Regions from separate parts of the Bradyrhizobium sp. MV1.5 genome, predicted to be linked through region 2. Evidence: predicted binding sites of a transcription regulator. Region 2 holds the regulator's gene; the other holds the start of a gene.

Region 1 (8,525 bases), on a different contig from region 2:
TTTGTCGGTGGTTAGCGTGGTAAGCGGGCTCGAACCACCCTTCCTATTCCGTCGGGAGGATTTATCGACCAATGCCGCTGTCCGCGTCTGCCTTCCGGCAGACATCTCTCACAAGATGATCCTTCTTGGCTTGCTTGCAAAGCAGCTTGGTTGTCCTGACTATTTCGGTGAGAATTGGGATGCTCTTGAGGAGTGCCTGCGCGATCTCTCTTGGTTACCTGCGGGACCGGTCATTCTGGAGCACGCAGACGTGCCACTTGTTCGAGACATCGCGAATGCGAGGATCTATCTAGCGATACTCGCTGACGCGACCCACGAAACGTCGAGGTCGGATCGTCCACTCCACGTGGTATTCCCAGCTGATTTTCACGGCCAGATATCGTGGCTTCTTCGACTGTAGGAACGAGGCGCCGCTACTCCGCCGCCTCGCTCGCCGTCCGTCTCCGCTTCGGCTTCCGCGCCTTGGCGAGCACCGGGGCCAGGAACTTGCCGGTGTAGCTCCGCGGCGCTTTCGCAATGTCCTCGGGCGGGCCCCAGGCGACGATCTCGCCGCCGCCGTCGCCGCCTTCGGGGCCGAGGTCGATGACCCAGTCGGCGGTCTTGATGACTTCGAGATTGTGCTCGATCACGACGACCGTGTTGCCCTGCGCGACCAGCTCGTGCAGCACCTCCAGCAGCTTCTTGACGTCGTGGAAATGCAGGCCGGTGGTCGGCTCGTCCAAGATGTAGAGCGTGCGGCCGGTGGCGCGCTTTGACAGCTCCTTGGCGAGCTTGACGCGCTGGGCTTCGCCGCCGGACAGCGTCGTGGCCTGCTGGCCGACATGGATGTAGTCGAGGCCGACGCGGTGCAGCGTCTGGAAGGTCTCGCGCACGCGCGGGACCGCCTTGAAGAACTCGGCGGCTTCCTCGACGGTCATGTCGAGCACGTCGGCGATGCTCTTGCCCTTGAACAGGACCTCGAGCGTCTCGCGGTTGTAGCGCTTGCCCTTGCAGACGTCGCAGGTGACGTAGACGTCGGGTAGAAAGTGCATCTCGATCTTGATGACGCCGTCGCCCTGGCAGGCCTCGCAGCGGCCGCCCTTGACGTTGAAGGAGAAGCGGCCGGGCTCGTAGCCGCGCGCTTTGGACTCGGGCAGGCCGGCGAACCATTCGCGGATCGGCGTGAAGGCGCCGGTGTAGGTCGCGGGGTTCGAACGTGGCGTGCGGCCGATCGGCGACTGGTCGATGTCGATGATCTTGTCGATGTGCTCGAGGCCCTCGATGCGGTCGTGCGGAGCCGCGCCCTCGCTGGCATTGTTCAGCTTGCGGGCGATCGCCTTGTACAGCGTGTCGATCAGCAGCGTCGACTTGCCGCCGCCGGAGACGCCGGTGACGCAGGTGAACAGGCCGAGCGGGATTTCGGCCGTGACGTTCTTCAGATTATTGCCGCGCGCGTTGACCACCTTGATGGTGCGGCGATGGTTTGGCGGGCGCCGCTCCGGCACCTCGACCTCGAGCTCGCCCGTGAGATATTTGCCGGTCAGCGAGTTCGGGTTGCGCATGATTTCGGCGGGCGTGCCTTCGGCGATGATGTTGCCGCCATGCATGCCGGCGCCAGGCCCGATGTCGAGGACGTGGTCGGCGAGCAGGATCGCGTCCTCGTCATGCTCGACTACGATCACGGTGTTGCCGAGGTCGCGCAGGCGCTTCAGCGTATCGAGCAGGCGTGCGTTGTCGCGCTGGTGCAGTCCGATCGAGGGCTCGTCCAGCACGTAGAGCACGCCTGTTAGCCCCGAGCCGATCTGCGAGGCCAGGCGGATGCGCTGGCTCTCGCCGCCGGACAGCGTGCCGGAGGAGCGGGACAGCGTGAGATAGTTGAGGCCGACGTCGAGCAGGAAGGTGAGGCGCTCGCGGATCTCCTTGAGGATGCGGCCGGCGATCTCGTTCTGCTGGGTGTTCAGCGCCTCCGGCACGGTCTCGAACCACGCGCCGGCGCCCTTCACCGACATTTCGGAGATGTCGCCGATATGCTTGCCGCCGATCTTGACGCAGAGCGCCTCGGGCTTCAGCCGAAAGCCGTGGCACGCCTCGCAGGGCACGTCGTGGAAGTACTTCGCCAGCTCCTCGCGCGCCCACTCGCTCTCGGTCTCGCGATAGCGGCGGTTGATGTTGGTGATGACGCCCTCGAACGGCTTCTTGGTGTCGTAGGAACGGACGCCGTCCTCGTAGGAGAACTTGATCTCGTCCTCGCCGGAGCCATGCAGGATCGCGTTCTGCGTCTTCTTGGGCAGATCCTTCCATTTGGTGGTCAGCGTGAACTTGTAGTGCTTGCCGAGCGCAGTCAGCGTCTGGATGTAATAGGGCGACGAGGATTTGGCCCAGGGCGCGATCGCGCCCTTGCCGATGGCGAGCTCCTTGTCGGGGATGACGAGGTCTTCGTCGACATGCTGCTCGACGCCGAGTCCGCCGCAGGCCGGGCAGGCGCCATAGGGATTGTTGAACGAGAACAGTCGGGGCTCGATCTCGGGGATGGTGAAGCCGGACACGGGGCAGGCGAACTTTTCCGAGAACAGCATGCGCTCGGGTCCGCTCTTGTCGTGGATCTTTGCGGTCTTCTTTTTCTCTTCCGCGGGTGCTGCTGCAGCCGGCGCATCGGCGAATTCGATGACGGCAAGACCCTCGGCAAGCTTCAGCGCGGTCTCGAAGCTTTCGGCGAGGCGCTGACCGATGTCGGGGCGCACGACGATGCGGTCGACGACGACGTCGATGTCGTGCGGGAATTTCTTGTCTAGCGTCGGCGCTTCGGCGAGCTCGTGGAAGGCGCCGTCGATCTTGACGCGCTGAAAGCCCTTCTTGAGCCATTCGGCGAGCTCTTTGCGGTACTCACCCTTGCGGCCGCGCACGACCGGCGCGAGCAGATAGAGGCGCGAGCCCTCGGGGAGCGCCAGCACGCGGTCGACCATCTGCGAGACGGTCTGGCTCTCGATCGGCAGGCCGGTGGCGGGCGAATAGGGCACGCCGACACGCGCCCACAGCAGGCGCATATAGTCGTAGATTTCGGTGACGGTGCCGACGGTGGAGCGCGGGTTCTTCGACGTCGTCTTCTGCTCGATCGAGATCGCCGGCGACAGGCCGTCGATCTGGTCGACATCAGGCTTCTGCATCATCTCCAGGAACTGGCGGGCATAGGCCGACAGCGATTCGACGTAGCGGCGCTGGCCCTCGGCGTAGATGGTGTCGAACGCGAGCGAGGATTTGCCGGAGCCTGACAGCCCCGTGAACACCACCAGCTTGTCGCGGGGAATCTCGACGTCGACGTTCTTGAGGTTGTGCTCGCGCGCGCCACGGATCGTAATTGCGCGCAGGTGTGCTCCCACGTTCTGTTGTTGGCGCTTCGCCTTGATCACTTCATCCATCCTGGTGGTCCTCAAGGAATCCAAAAGCGCGCGATCGCGCCAACGAAACAGGCGCGCTTCGCCCGGAACCGGGATCGGCGCCGATGGGTATGTGAGCGAACGTAGGAAGAACGGGGGCGGATTTCCAGTGGCGTTTGCGAATCGTCAACGGATTGTTGGCGCGCTGGCGGCATCTGGCAGGAGCGCGGCAGTCGAAACTCGAGGCGACGTGCCCGTCAAACAAAAAGGCCGGCGCAAGGCCGGCCTTTCGTAACGCGGATGCGTTGGAGCTAGGTACTGAACTCAGTACTTCGCGACCACCGGGCCCCCGAAGTGATAGTTCACGCCGACCTGCACGGTGTGGAGGTTGAGCGTTCCGGTCGGAATGGCGCCTCCGAAGTAGGTCTCGCCGCCGAGGCTGCGATAGAGGTATTCGCCCTTGACCGACCACTGCGGAGCGAAGAACGCCTCGACGCCCGCGCCGACGGTCCAGCCCGAGTGGAACTTGCTGTCGGAGACCGAGAGACCGCCCAGGGTGGCGGTGAGCTTGTTGTCGATCCAGGCGTAACCACCGGTGCCGTAGAACAGCACGTTGTTGACGGCCCAGCCGATGCGGCCGCGCACGGTGCCCATCGCGTCAGTCTTGGAGCTCAGCGAGGCGGGGATGCCACCGACGCCCGCAACGAAAACCGTACCAGCGGCCGAAGCGCTGACGTCTGCCCAGGCGCCATCGGCCTCGACGCCGAACACGACGTTGCCGGTCTGCCAGTTATAGCCGGCGGTGCCGCCGACGAAGCCGCCCTTCATCTTCGGGTCGGTGGAGGAATTTTCCCAGGCGCCACCACCGACGATACCGAGGTAGAAGCCGGTCCAGTTGTAGACCGAAGCCATGGCCACCGGCGCCTTGGTGTAGGGGCGCGCCGCGAGATCAGCGGCCGAGGCCGGGGCAGCGAGAGCGAACAAACAGGCCGAAGCCAACCAAACCTTTTTCATTTTCAACTAATCCCAGTCCCAGTTTCTGATTGTGCCTTCCACGATCGGGAAGGGCATCGGACGCGGTGGTCCAACTGATGTCTCCATACACCGGTGAAGCCGCAAGTTGTGTCACTCAAAAGTCACACCGTGTGTGAAACGTAATGGTTGTTGACTGACTATTCCGAGCTGGGGAAGCACAGCAAAAAAGGCCGGCACAGGGCCGGCCTTTGATCTCAATGATATCAGAGGGATATCAGTACTTCGCGACGACCGAGCCGCCCCAGTTGAAGTGATAGTTCACGCCCACCTTGATGGTGTGAACGGTGTCGGTCCATTCGGAGCGGTTGGTGACCACTGGAGAGTATTGGATCGTGCTCCTGCCGAAATCGATGTAGTTATACTCGACCTTGGCTGACCAGTTCGGAGCGAACATGTATTCAGCGCCTGCACCGACGGTCCAACCCCAGCGCCAGTCGTTCTGGACAAAGACGTTTCCGGGAATGCCGTCGTAGCGGTGCTGGATGTCACCGACCGCGGCACCGCCGCTGACGAACCAGAGCGCGGGGCCGGTCGAGTAGCCGAGACGGCCCTTGATGTCGCCGAAGCCACGAATCTTCGTGAAGTAGGTGTCGCCGAGGCCGGCATTAATCTCGGCCGAACGGCCGCTGATGTCGGCCCAGTGATAATCGCCTTCGATGCCGAACACGGCCGGACCGGACTGCCAATTGTAGCCGAACACCCCGCCGACGAAGCCGCCGCTCGTGTCATACCTCTGGCTGCCTGCGAAGATCGCTGTGTTCGGACCGTCGAAGAAGGTCTCGTCGCTACGACCCCAGCCGCCGCCTCCCTGCACACCGGCGTAGAAGCCGGTCCAGGTATAGATCGGTGCGGGCGCGGCCATTGGCGCCTTCGTGTAAGGACGCGCGGCCATGTCCGCCGCACTGGCCGGAGCCGACAGGCCCATCGCCACTGCACCGATTGCACCAATAAGAAGCCTATTCATTGCAAGTCTCCCCAGGTTCGTCCGCCTCTTAATGTCCCCGAAGCGGCTGATCAGGCGCGAGGGCCCATATGAACTAAGTCCGAGGCAACCGTAGCTCTGCGGAGCGGCAGAGTCCGTCTCCGAAATGCAACAAGAACGGGGCAGTGCGAGTACCCATAACTTGCTGAATGTTAAGTTCTTTCTTCCGTTTTTTGGAACCTAAAAAGGTTCCAATCGACCCGTGCCTTCCCACAGCACATTGGCCGATCGATTCCCACACCTTCAGGGCTGTCATTCGCCAAGAACAAATCTGGAACGAGCCGGAGGTCGATGCTATATGTGGGGATAACCGGAGGGGTGACGGACTGATCGGCGTCCGCAAGCGTTCGGCGAGCGTATAGGGTCGCCTCAACAGGCACGGCGGAACGCGGGGAGCGGACCGGCCTTCTTGAATTCAATGGCATTCGGAGCGGAGAGCGGAGATGGCGGGAAGCGTCAACAAGGTCATTCTGGTTGGAAATCTCGGCAAGGATCCTGAAATCCGCCGCACCCAGGACGGGCGGCCGATTGCCAATCTGAGCGTCGCGACCTCGGAGACGTGGCGCGACAAAGCGACCGGCGAGCGCAAGGAAAAGACCGAGTGGCACCGCGTCGTGATCTTCAATGAAGGGCTCTGCAAGGTCGCCGAACAGTATTTGAAGAAGGGCGCCAAGATCTACGTCGAGGGCGCGCTCCAGACCCGCAAATGGACCGACCAGAGCGGCGTCGAGAAGTACTCGACCGAAGTCGTGCTGCAGGGATTCAACTCCACCCTGACGATGCTGGACGGCCGTAGCGGCGGTGGGGGAGGCGGCAGCTTCGGCGACGAGCCGGGCGGCGATTTCGGCTCCTCCGGTCCGGTCAGCAGCGCACCGCGGCGCCCTGTAGCGGCCGGCGGCGGTGGCCGCAACAGCGACATGGACGACGATATCCCGTTCTGAGCGATCACGTTCTGAGAACGCGGCGTCTCGATGCGGATGCGCCCGCCGGATCGGCGGCGCTTCTCATCTCGTGTCAGAAAATCCCACTAATCGGCAGGACGGGCTCGGAATTTCCGGGCCCGCTTCATGTTTGGGGTGAGCTCGGATTGCGGCTTGGCAAACGCGCTGACGGGGCCAGCTCGCCGCGCGGTTTTCCCCGCGTCCCCGGCGATTTTGCAAGGCCGATGCGGGGGCCGTCCGCGACACCGCTCGCAAGGGCTTAAGTTGTTGGAAAAATAGGCGGAAAAAGCGCTTCCCAGAACGCCGCGAGGGTGGTTATCAGGGGCTCGATGCGCTATATGATTCCCAGATAAAATCTCACCGGATTTCCCCTTGGCTGACGACGACGACAAGCCCGGCGACCAGCCGGCGCAACCCTCGGATATTCGCCCCGTCTCCATCTTCGAGGAGATGAAGAAGTCCTATCTCGACTACGCCATGAGCGTGATCGTGGCGCGGGCGCTGCCTGACGCTCGCGACGGTCTGAAGCCGGTGCATCGCCGCATCCTGTACTCGATGAACGAGCAGGGGCACACGCCCGACAAGAAGTACGTCAAGTCCGCCCGCGTGGTCGGTGACGTCATCGGTAAATATCATCCGCATGGCGACCAGTCGATCTACGACGCCATGGTCCGGATGGCGCAGGACTTCTCCATGCGCGTGCCGCTGATCGACGGCCAGGGCAATTTCGGCTCGGTCGACGGCGATCCTCCGGCTGCCTATCGTTACACCGAAGCCCGATTGACGAAGGCGGCGCTGGCCCTGCTGGCCGACATCGACAAGGACACGGTCGATTTCCAGCCGAACTACGACAACAACGAGACCGAACCGTCGGTCTTGCCGGCCAAGTTCCCGAACCTTCTCGTCAACGGCGCCGGCGGCATCGCGGTCGGCATGGCGACCAACATCCCGCCGCACAATCTCGGCGAGGTCATCCACGCCTGCGTCGCGCTGATCGACAACCCCGCGCTCACCATCGACGAGCTCATCAACATCGTGCCGGGACCGGATTTCCCGACCGGCGGGGTCATCCTCGGACGGCAGGGCATCCGCGCCGCCTATCACCTCGGCCGCGGCTCGGTCATGATGCGCGGCAAGGTCGCGATCGAGACCATCCGCAAGGAGCGCGAGGCGATCATCATCACCGAGATTCCCTACCAGGTGAACAAGGCGACGATGGTCGAGCGCATCGCCGAGCTGGTCAAGGAAAAGAAGATCGAGGGCATCGGCGACCTGCGCGATGAATCCGATCGCGACGGCTACCGCGTCGTCATCGAATTGAAGCGCGACGCCGTGCCGGATGTGGTGCTCAATCAGCTCTACAGGTTCACGCCGCTGCAAACGAGCTTCGGCGTCAACATGGTGGCGCTCGACAGCGGCCGTCCGCGGATCATGCATCTGAAGGACCTGCTGGCGATCTTCGTCGACTTCCGCGAGCGGGTCGTCACGCGGCGCACCAAGTTCCTGCTCGCCAAGGCCCGCGATCGCGCCCATATCCTGGTCGGTCTCGCCATCGCGGTCGCCAATATCGATGAGATGATCCGCGTCATCCGGACCTCGCCCGACCCGACCACCGCGCGCGACACCCTGATGTCGCGCGACTGGCCCGCCCGGGACGTTGAGGACATGCTGACGCTGATCGACGATCCGCGCCACCGCATCAGCGAGGACGGCACGATCCGGCTGTCGATGGAGCAGGCGAGGGCCATTCTCGATTTGCGCCTGCAACGCCTCACCGCACTCGGCCGTGACGAAATCCGCGAGGAGCTCGACAAGCTCGCCGGCGAGATCGCCGACTATCTCGACATCCTGCGTTCGCGCGACCGCGTGCTGGGAATCATCAAGTCCGAGCTCGCCGAAGTGAAAGCCGAGTTCGCGACCCCGCGCCGCACCGTCATCATCGAGCAGGAAGGCGAGGTCGAGGACGAGGACCTGATCCAGCGCGAGGACATGGTCGTCACCGTCTCCCACGCCGGCTACGTCAAGCGTGTGCCGCTGTCGGCCTACCGGGCCCAGCGCCGCGGCGGCAAGGGCCGCGCCGGCATGCAGACCCGCGACGAGGATTTTGTCAGCCGGCTGTTCGTGGCGTCCACGCATACGCCGATGCTGTTCTTCTCTTCGCGCGGCCAAGTCTACAAGATCAAGGTCTGGCGCCTGCCGATGGCCGCGCCGAAT
Region 2 (8,525 bases):
GCGGCGGAGCCGGTTGTTCGCCCCGGCCATCATGATCGCGGCGGTCGCGGCCGGCTTTGCCGTCGCGACCTGGAAGACGGCGCGCATCGCCCACCCCGTGCTGGCAAAGGCGCTCTATTCGGTGTCGTTGTCGGGCTTCGTCGAGGCCCGCGACATTCGCGAGCGTACAGATCGTTTTGTGCTGCGCGTCACCGCGATGGAGGCGCAGCGCAGCGACGTCAGGCTCGAGCGCGTGCGCCTGTCGGTCCGTAAGGGCACCGCGCCGGAGGTCGGCAGCTTCGTTCAGCTCAAGGCGCGGCTGATGCCGCCGCTCGCACCGGTGCGGCCCGGCAGTTACGACTTTTCGCGCGACATGTTCTTCCAGGGCATCGGCGCCTCCGGCTTCGCAATGGGCGCAATCACGGTGGCGGCGCCCCCTGAGACCGCCGGCTTGCGGCTGCGTTATGCGGCCTTCATGCAAGGCTTGCGCGATGCGATCGATGCCCGCATCCGGGCGACGCTCGACGGCGACAACCGGGCGATCGCGACTGCGCTGCTCACCGGGCGACGCGATGCGATCACCACGCCCGTCAACGATGCGATGTTCATCTCCGGTCTCGGCCACGTGCTCTCGATCTCCGGTTATCACATGGCCGTCGTGGCCGGTGTCGTGTTCTTCGCGGTGCGCGCGCTGCTCGCTTTGGTTCCGGGACTGGCGGCCGGCTTCGCCATCAAGAAATGGTCGGCCGCCGCGGCGCTGGTCGGCGCTGCGTTCTACCTGTTGCTGTCGGGCGCGGAGGTCGCCACGCAAAGGTCGTTCTTCATGACGGCGGTGGTGCTGATCGCGGTGATGGTCGATCGCCGTGCCATCACCTTCCGCACGCTCGCTGTCGCCGCGCTGATCGTGCTGACGGTCGCGCCGGAAGCGCTGGTGCATCCGAGTTTTCAGATGTCGTTTGCGGCAACGCTGGGGCTGGTGGCGCTGGTGCAGATCGGCATGCCGAATTTGTTTGCCTCGCCGGACCATTCGGCGACCGCGCGCATTGCGATGTGGGGTGGGCGCGAGATCGCGATGCTGTTCATGGCCTCGCTGATTGCGGGACTTGCGACTACGCCCTATGCCGCGTTCCATTTCCACCGTGTCACGCCGTTCGGCGTGCTCGCCAATCTCGGCGCGATGCCCGTGGTCTCGGCGCTGGTGATGCCGGCGGGACTGTTGGGGCTGCTTGCTGCGCCGTTCGGGCTGGACAGCGTGTTCTGGTGGCTGATGGGGATCGGCATCGAGTGGATGGTCGCGGTCTCCCGCTGGGTCGCGGCCTTGCCCGGCGCGGTCGGCCGCATCCCGGCGTTCGGGATCGCGCCGCTGATCGCGGCGAGCCTGGGAATCATCGTGCTGGGCTTGTTGCGCACGCCGCTGCGCTGGTCCGGCGCCCTGGTGCTGCTGGCAGCGATCCTCTGGGGACTGTCGGCGCGGCAGCCCGACGTCCTGATTGCCGGGGATGGCGCGAGCGTCGCGGTGCGGGGCAGGGACGGATATCTGCACCTGATCAGGACCAACAAGGACAGCTTTCTGCTCAAGGAATGGCTCGCTGCCGACGCCGATCCGCGCGATGCCGGCAGAGCCTCGCTGGCCGATGGCGTGTCCTGTGACGAATCCGGCTGCGTGACGCCACTGGCCGACGGGAGGCTGGTCGCGCTGGCACTGCGCGTCGACGCTCTCGTGGACGATTGCAGTCGGGCCGCGCTGGTGGTGACGACACGTCCCGCGCCGTCCGATTGCGCGGCGATGGTGGTCGATCGGCAGCGGCTCGCCAGCCAGAGCGCGCTGGCGCTGGCGCAGCGCGGTGACGGATTTGTGGTTCAGGCGGTGAGGGCGAGAGGCACGAGCCGCCCCTGGTTGCCGGCCGGCGCTGGCGAGGGTGATTTCGACGGCAGCCTTGCGCCGAAGGCGACCGCGTCCCGCATCAAGGACGCAACGCCCGCGGAGACGGACTTGCAGGCCGACGATTGATCTGATGGTGCGGAGCAATGCAGTGGGGTGGCGCATCCGCTCGGATTCGCCGGGCGCAAACCACACCTTCTCGCCGGCCACGGCCGGCGATGGCGATTCAATCCTGACCTCCGACCTCGTAGCCGGAGGGCGGCTGTGTCAGCCGATCGGCAGGTGCGTGACGGTCGGCTGCCTGTCGGCGATGATTTGCGCCTTGTTCTCGCGCTCGGTGACCGACTGAGTCACCGGCAGTTGCAGCACGGTCGCTCGCTGGCCTTCGACGAGCTGCGTCACCAGCACGTATTTGCCGTCGGGGAATTCGATCGCGTCATGATGGCGGTCGGGAACGTGCGGATCGATCTTGCCGAACTTGCCCACGCGGGAGTTGATGGTGCGCGTCCAGATCCAGCGATTGTCGTAGCGGACGTCGTCGGCGAAGGCCAGCTCCGTTCCCGGCAGCAGGCAGACCGCAACAGACGGATCGGCTGCGGAGGCGAAGCCGCGCGTCGAGGTGCCGCGGAAGCTTGTCGTGACAATCGTCTCGCCGACTTCGGCGGGGCGCGACGCGACGGCATGCAGGCTGTAGTCACACATCGGGTGCTCCTCATGCTGGGATAGCAACCCGCGTCTCTCAATCGAGGCGCAGGCCTCTATCAGAGTTGAAGCACGAACGCTCTGCTTGGTTGTGGGCAAATCTGCGGCTGGTCTCAGCGAGCCGCGATCACATTATCTTTCCCGAATTCAATAGGAACAAAGCACGCTGCGATGCATTTGGGAGGCGCGTGCTAGCCGCTGTTTCCGCGAACATTCGAGCCGCGAAGCGGTGCTGTTTCCTGGGCGTCGCGAGGAGCGAGTGCCGGACAAAGGGCCGGATAGTCTGTGCAGAACCAGAAAGACTATCCAGCCGGAGCGGACGATGATCCGCTCCAATCTCTGACCGGCGATGGCCGGCATGTAGTACTTCCCGTATGAAGCACTCCCGCATCAAGTACTCCCGGTATCAGTACTTCCGGTAAAGCCCGATCAGCTTGCCCTGAATCTTCACCCGGTCGGGCGGCAGGATGCGGACCTCATAGGCTGCGTTGGCGGGCTCGAGCGCGATCGAGGCGCCGCGACGGCGGAAGCGCTTCAGCGTCGCCTCCTCGTCGTCGATCAGCGCCACCACGATGTCGCCGGTATCAGCGCTCTCGTTGCGCTGGATCAGCGCCATGTCGCCGTCGAGGATGCCGGCCTCGACCATGGAATCACCGCGTACTTCGAGCGCGTAATGCTCGCCCGAGCCGAGCATGTCAGGCGGTACGCTGATGGTATGGCTGCGGGTCTGCAATGCCTCGATCGGCGTGCCGGCCGCGATGCGGCCCATCACCGGCACCGCCACGGGACGTTCGCCCTCGTCAGCGGGCAGGCTGGAGCCCGCACGCACCTTGCCGAGATTGCCCTCGATGACGCTCGGCGTGAAGCCGCGGCGGCTGCCGGCGGCCGCCTGGAGCTCCGGCAGCTTGATGACTTCAATCGCGCGGGCGCGGTTGGGCAGGCGTCGGATGAAGCCACGCTCCTCGAGCGCCGTGATCAGGCGATGGATGCCCGACTTCGAGCGCAGGTCGAGCGCATCCTTCATCTCGTCGAAGGAGGGCGGTACGCCGCTTTCCTTCAGACGTTCACTGATGAACCGCAGAAGCTCGTATTGTTTGCGCGTTAACATCTCGACCAAAGTCCCCCGGTTGATGTCGTCCGATTCCGAGACGCTGAATTCGGCCATAAGCCGCTACATGCTCGAAACAAATCATGAACGGACACTATATGTTCGATACATGTTCCGCAACTGCTTAATTTACCGTGAACAGGGCAAACTTCGCGGAACGCGCGTTGCCGAGGCGCTCAGACGGGGAGCCGCAACACTTCGCAAGCCGTGCCGGTCTCGGCCTTCGGCGCGAATGGTGCGCGTACGAGAAGTACCTGCGCTGCAGCGAGATTCGCAAGCAGCGAAGAGTCCTGATGATTGACGGGAAGAACGACGCGTGTGCCATCGTCACGCTCCTCCAGATGCGCCCGCAGATAGTCCTCGCGCTGGTCGTTGGCGCCGACGTCGCGGCCGAGCACGGCGCGTTCACGGCGATGGTGAATCACCGAACGGCCCGACAGGGCGCGAATCAGCGGCACCATGAACAGGAAAGCGCACACGTAGGACGACACGGGATTGCCCGGCAGGCCGATCACACCCATTGCGCCGAGTCGTCCGTGCATCATCGGCTTGCCTGGCCGCATCGCGATCTTCCAGAACGCCATCGCGATGCCTTCGTCCCGCAGCGCCTGCTGGACCAGATCGTGGTCGCCGACCGATGCGCCGCCGGTCGTGATCAGGATGTCGGCGCCGCTCTCGCGGGCGCGGCGGATGCCGGCGGTGGTCGCCTCCAGCGTGTCGGCGGCAATCCCGAGGTCGATGGTCTCGGCGCCTTCGCTGCGGGCGAGCGCGTGCAGGGCGTAGCCGTTGGAATAGACGATCTGGCCGTGGCCGGGCGTGGTGCCCGGCATCACCAGCTCGTCGCCGGTGGCGAGAATCGCGACCTTCGGTCGCCTGAAAACGGCAAGGTGCGGATGTTTCATCCCGGCGGCGAGCGCGAGGTCGCGCTCGGTGAGACGGCTTCCCTTGCGCAGGAGCACGTCGCCTTCGCGGAAATCGACGCCGGCGCGGCGGATGTGCCGTCCGGCGACCGCGGCTTCCTTGATCGTGATACGCTTGCCGGCGGCGACCGTGTCCTCCTGGATCACGACGGCGTCCGCGCCAGCGGGAACGACGCCGCCGGTGAAGATCCGCACGGCCTCGCCGGCGCCGACCGTCCCCGCGAACGGCCGGCCCGCCGCGACTTCGCCGATGACGGTGAGCTCCGAATCGATCGTCGCGGCATCGGCCGCGCGCACCGCGTAGCCGTCCATCGCGGACATCGCCTGCGGCGGCTGCGTGCGTCGCGCGGCGACGTCACGCGCGAGCACGCGATGGTAGGCCTCGTCGAGGGAAATCATGTCTTCCGGCAGCGGCTCTGCACCCGCCAGCACCGCGGCAAGCGCATCGGAAACCGGCATCAAGGCCACGGCGAAAACTCCTGCTCGGCACGTTCGGGCGAATGTTCCGCAAGTCTTCTAGCCGAGCGCGGGCGCGGAGGCAAAAACGGCTCAGCGGGCGCAGTCGTCCCGCCGCTTCACATTGTTCCGGAAGGCGGCATTAAGCGCGTCGGGGCACGAGGTGACGGATCGGCAGGAGAGTGGTCATGGAAGCGACGAAAATCATGACAAGAGGAGAACGACGAGCGCCACTGATCAGCTCCCTGCCCGCCCGGGAGTTACGTCGGGCGCCTTCGGCCCCTGGTCTTTGTCTGGCAGCGGATCGGCCTGGGATTTCAGGTCGGCGGCCTTGCTCACGAGCTTGGCGGAAAGGTCCGAGTCTGAAGTTGTCCTGGCGAATTCAAGGAGAAGAGAGGCCTGCCTAGTGAGGTAGTTTTTGCCCAACACGGTGATGCACCCGTTCGTAGAAGTCCCAACGGGCTGTAGACTCCTGAAGACGGTATTCTGTTCCGGGAACTCTGTATAAAAATGCACAAAGTGATTGGTTCCAAAATCTTTCGAATTAGTTCCGTCGGGCGCACCTTCCATGGGCTTCGCGCCGACGGATCGTCGTCAGATGCCCAATGCCTTCAACGCGTTCCCGACGTCACGCGGCGAGGTCACATGCACCGCCGTCAAGCCGCGCGCCCGCGCTCCCTCGATGTTTTCAGCAAGATCATCGAAGAACACGATGCGCCCGGCGGGCACGCCGATCGCCGCAACGACGTGGTCGAAGGCTTCCGCATCCGGTTTGCGCAGGCCGATGCTGGACGACAAATACAGCTCTCGGAAATGGCCGAGGAGGTCGGCATACTCCCTCGAGAAATGGTCCACGTGCGGCCGGTTGGTGTTGGAGAAAGCGTAAAGCGGCATCTGCTTCGCTGCCCGCGGCAGCAGCTCGGAGATCTCAGGCATTTCACCGGCGAAGATCGCGTTCCAGCCTTCCAGGAACTGCGCATCCGAAATGCCAATTCCGAGCGAGGCTCGCAATGAGGCGAAATAATCCTCATCGCTGATCTTCCCCATCTCGTGCAACCGATAGGCTTCGCTGTCCCGCACATAACGCGCGACGATGGCGTCGGGCTTGCAGCCGGCATGTCCCGCCCAGCAGGCGATCGCCTTGGAAAAATCGATATCGAGCACCACGCGGCCGAGATCGAACAGGAGCGCATCCGCAGCTCCGGGAGAGAGCGATTTCACCTGCATCCTTTCGCTCAGTATCGATACGGCTCGTGGTCGAACAGCGGAAACGCGCTGAACACACTCGGCGCATTGGTTGCGGTCGCCTGGTGCAGGCAGGATTTGTTGACCTCGGCGAACGAGGTCGCACCCAAGAGGCCGAGGCAGCGCAGCACTTCATCTTCGAGCAGCTCCAGCATGCGCGCCACGCCGGCTTCGCCGGCCGCCGCCAGCGCCCAGCATTGCAGCCGGCCGATGCCGACGACGTCGGCGCCCGCCGCGATCGCCTTGACGATGTCGGTGCCGCGACAGATGCCGCCATCGACCATGATCTTGGCGCGGCCGTTCACGGCGTCAACGATCTCCGGCAGCACGTGCATGGCGCCGCGACCGTGATCGAGTTGACGGCCGCCATGGTTGGAGACGTAGATCCATTCGACGCCGTGATCGATCGCGATCAGCGCGTCCTCTGGCGTCGCGATGCCCTTGAGGATCAGCGGGATCTTGAACTTGTCCTTGATCATCTTCACCGTCCGCCACTCCAGACCCTTCTGGTAATCGCCGCCGGTGGCGCGCAGCCGGCTCTCGCGAACGTAGCGCTTGGCGATGTCACGTTCACGACGGCTGTAATGGGCGGTGTCGACGGTCAGGCAGAAGGCGGCGTAGGCGTTCTTCTCGGCCCGGCTGACGACGTCGGCGACGAAGGCGTCGTCGCCCCGCACATAGAGCTGGTAGAGGCGAAGCGCGTCGGGCGCAGCTTCGGCCGTCTTCTCGAGGCCGGGCTCGGACACGGAACTGAGCATGTGCGCCGCACCGAAAGTGCCGCAGGCGCGTGCCACGCTCGCCGCACCATCCGGATCGAAGATCTCGAGCGCGCCGACGGGGGCGAGGACCACCGGCAGCCGCATCTTCCGGCCGAACTGCTCGGCCGAGCCTGTAACCTTGCGGACATCGCGCAGCACGCGCGGGCGGAAGGCGATCTCGTCCAGCGCCATGCGGTTGCGACGCATCGTGGTCTCGGTCTCGGCCGCGCCGACGATATAATCCCAGGCATTCTGGTTGAGGTTGGCGCGGGCTTTCCGGATGAATTCATGCAGATTCTGGAACGGCTCGGTGCTTGCGCCTAGCTCGACGTTCCTGTCCGGTTGGATGCGGGGTGCTTCGTTCATTGTTATCCTCCCGAGAATTTGAAGCCTTCCCTCATCGCCTAACCCGTCCGGGGCGCCAAAACCATCCTAAAATGGCATGGCTGCGAGGCGTGGGCCGGCCGGCCGACCCCCGCTGCGCACGAACCGGGTCCTGCAACGTTGCCGAAAGTTTAGGTCCGGACGAAGCGATTTTTACGGTGTACCCGCCGGCGTGGCATCCCGGCCTTGAAGAAACCAGAATGGTATTGTGAGAAGCAGGCTGGATCGCCATTTGCATGGCGGCTCCCAGCCCCACCGAACCGCGAAGCAAGAAGGCCAGCCTATCCATGCGGAAAACCCTGCTGTTTCCACTGGGCGCGCTCACCGGAGCGTGTCTGACCCTTTTGGCAGCCAGTCCGCACGGCGGCGTATGGGCGGCACGGGCGGCAGCGAGCGCGGATGACGCCTATTCCAAGCTCAATTTGTTCGGCGAAGTGTTCGAGCGGGTGAAGGCGAGCTATGTCGAGAAGCCCGACAATGCCAAGCTGATCGAAGGCGCGATCACCGGCATGGTGACCTCGCTCGATCCGCACTCGCGCTACATGAACGACAAGGCCTGGACCGAGATGCAGGAGACCACCTCCGGCGAGTTCGGCGGGCTCGGCATCGAGGTCACGATGGAGGAGGGGCTGGTCAAGGTCGTCTCGCCGATCGACGACACGCCGGCGTCCAAGGCCGGCATCATGTCGGGCGACCTCATCAGCAAGATCGACGGCGATGCCGTGCAGGGCATGACGCTCGAGCAGGCCGTCAACAAGATGAAGGGGCCGGTCGACACCCAGACCAAGCTCACGATCATGCGCAAGGGCGCCGACGCCCCGCTCGACGTCGCGATCAAGCGCGAGATCATCCATGTGCGCCCCGTGCGCTTCCATGTCGAGAACGGGGATATCGGCTATATCCGCGTCACCTCGTTCAACGAGCAGACCACCGATGGCCTGAAGAAGGCGATCGCATCGATCTCCAAGGACGTTCCGCCGGAGAAGCTGGTGGGCTACGTGATGGACCTGCGCAACAATCCGGGCGGATTGCTCGACCAGGCCGTGTCGGTGTCGAGCGCGTTCCTGCAGCGTGGCGAGGTCGTCTCGACC

Evidence for each region. Region 2 encodes LexA, which represses DNA repair genes until DNA is damaged. Its sites were predicted from a motif close to TGTTCNNNNTGTGTTCNG; they were not measured.
Region 1: a site for LexA is predicted at 5,632-5,649, ahead of AC0L2J_RS12385 (single-stranded DNA-binding protein). Genes of this name have one in related genera too.

The regions. Positions count from the first base shown of each region.
Region 1 is NZ_JBVVPL010000010.1:51,889-60,413, forward strand. It holds gene AC0L2J_RS12360 (DUF5615 family PIN-like protein) at 1-15, shown strand, start outside; gene AC0L2J_RS12365 (barstar family protein) at 116-400, shown strand; gene uvrA (excinuclease ABC subunit UvrA) at 414-3,395, opposite strand; gene AC0L2J_RS12375 (outer membrane protein) at 3,678-4,367, opposite strand; gene AC0L2J_RS12380 (outer membrane protein) at 4,603-5,352, opposite strand; gene AC0L2J_RS12385 (single-stranded DNA-binding protein) at 5,814-6,311, shown strand; gene gyrA (DNA gyrase subunit A) at 6,684-8,525, shown strand, end outside.
Region 2 is NZ_JBVVPL010000027.1:41,041-49,565, reverse strand. It holds gene AC0L2J_RS23510 (ComEC/Rec2 family competence protein) at 1-1,990, shown strand, start outside; gene AC0L2J_RS23505 (hypothetical protein) at 2,129-2,563, opposite strand; gene lexA (transcriptional repressor LexA) at 2,970-3,671, opposite strand; gene AC0L2J_RS23495 (molybdopterin molybdotransferase MoeA) at 3,848-5,059, opposite strand; gene AC0L2J_RS23490 (HAD family hydrolase) at 5,642-6,274, opposite strand; gene AC0L2J_RS23485 (alpha-hydroxy acid oxidase) at 6,283-7,416, opposite strand; gene AC0L2J_RS23480 (S41 family peptidase) at 7,722-8,525, shown strand, end outside.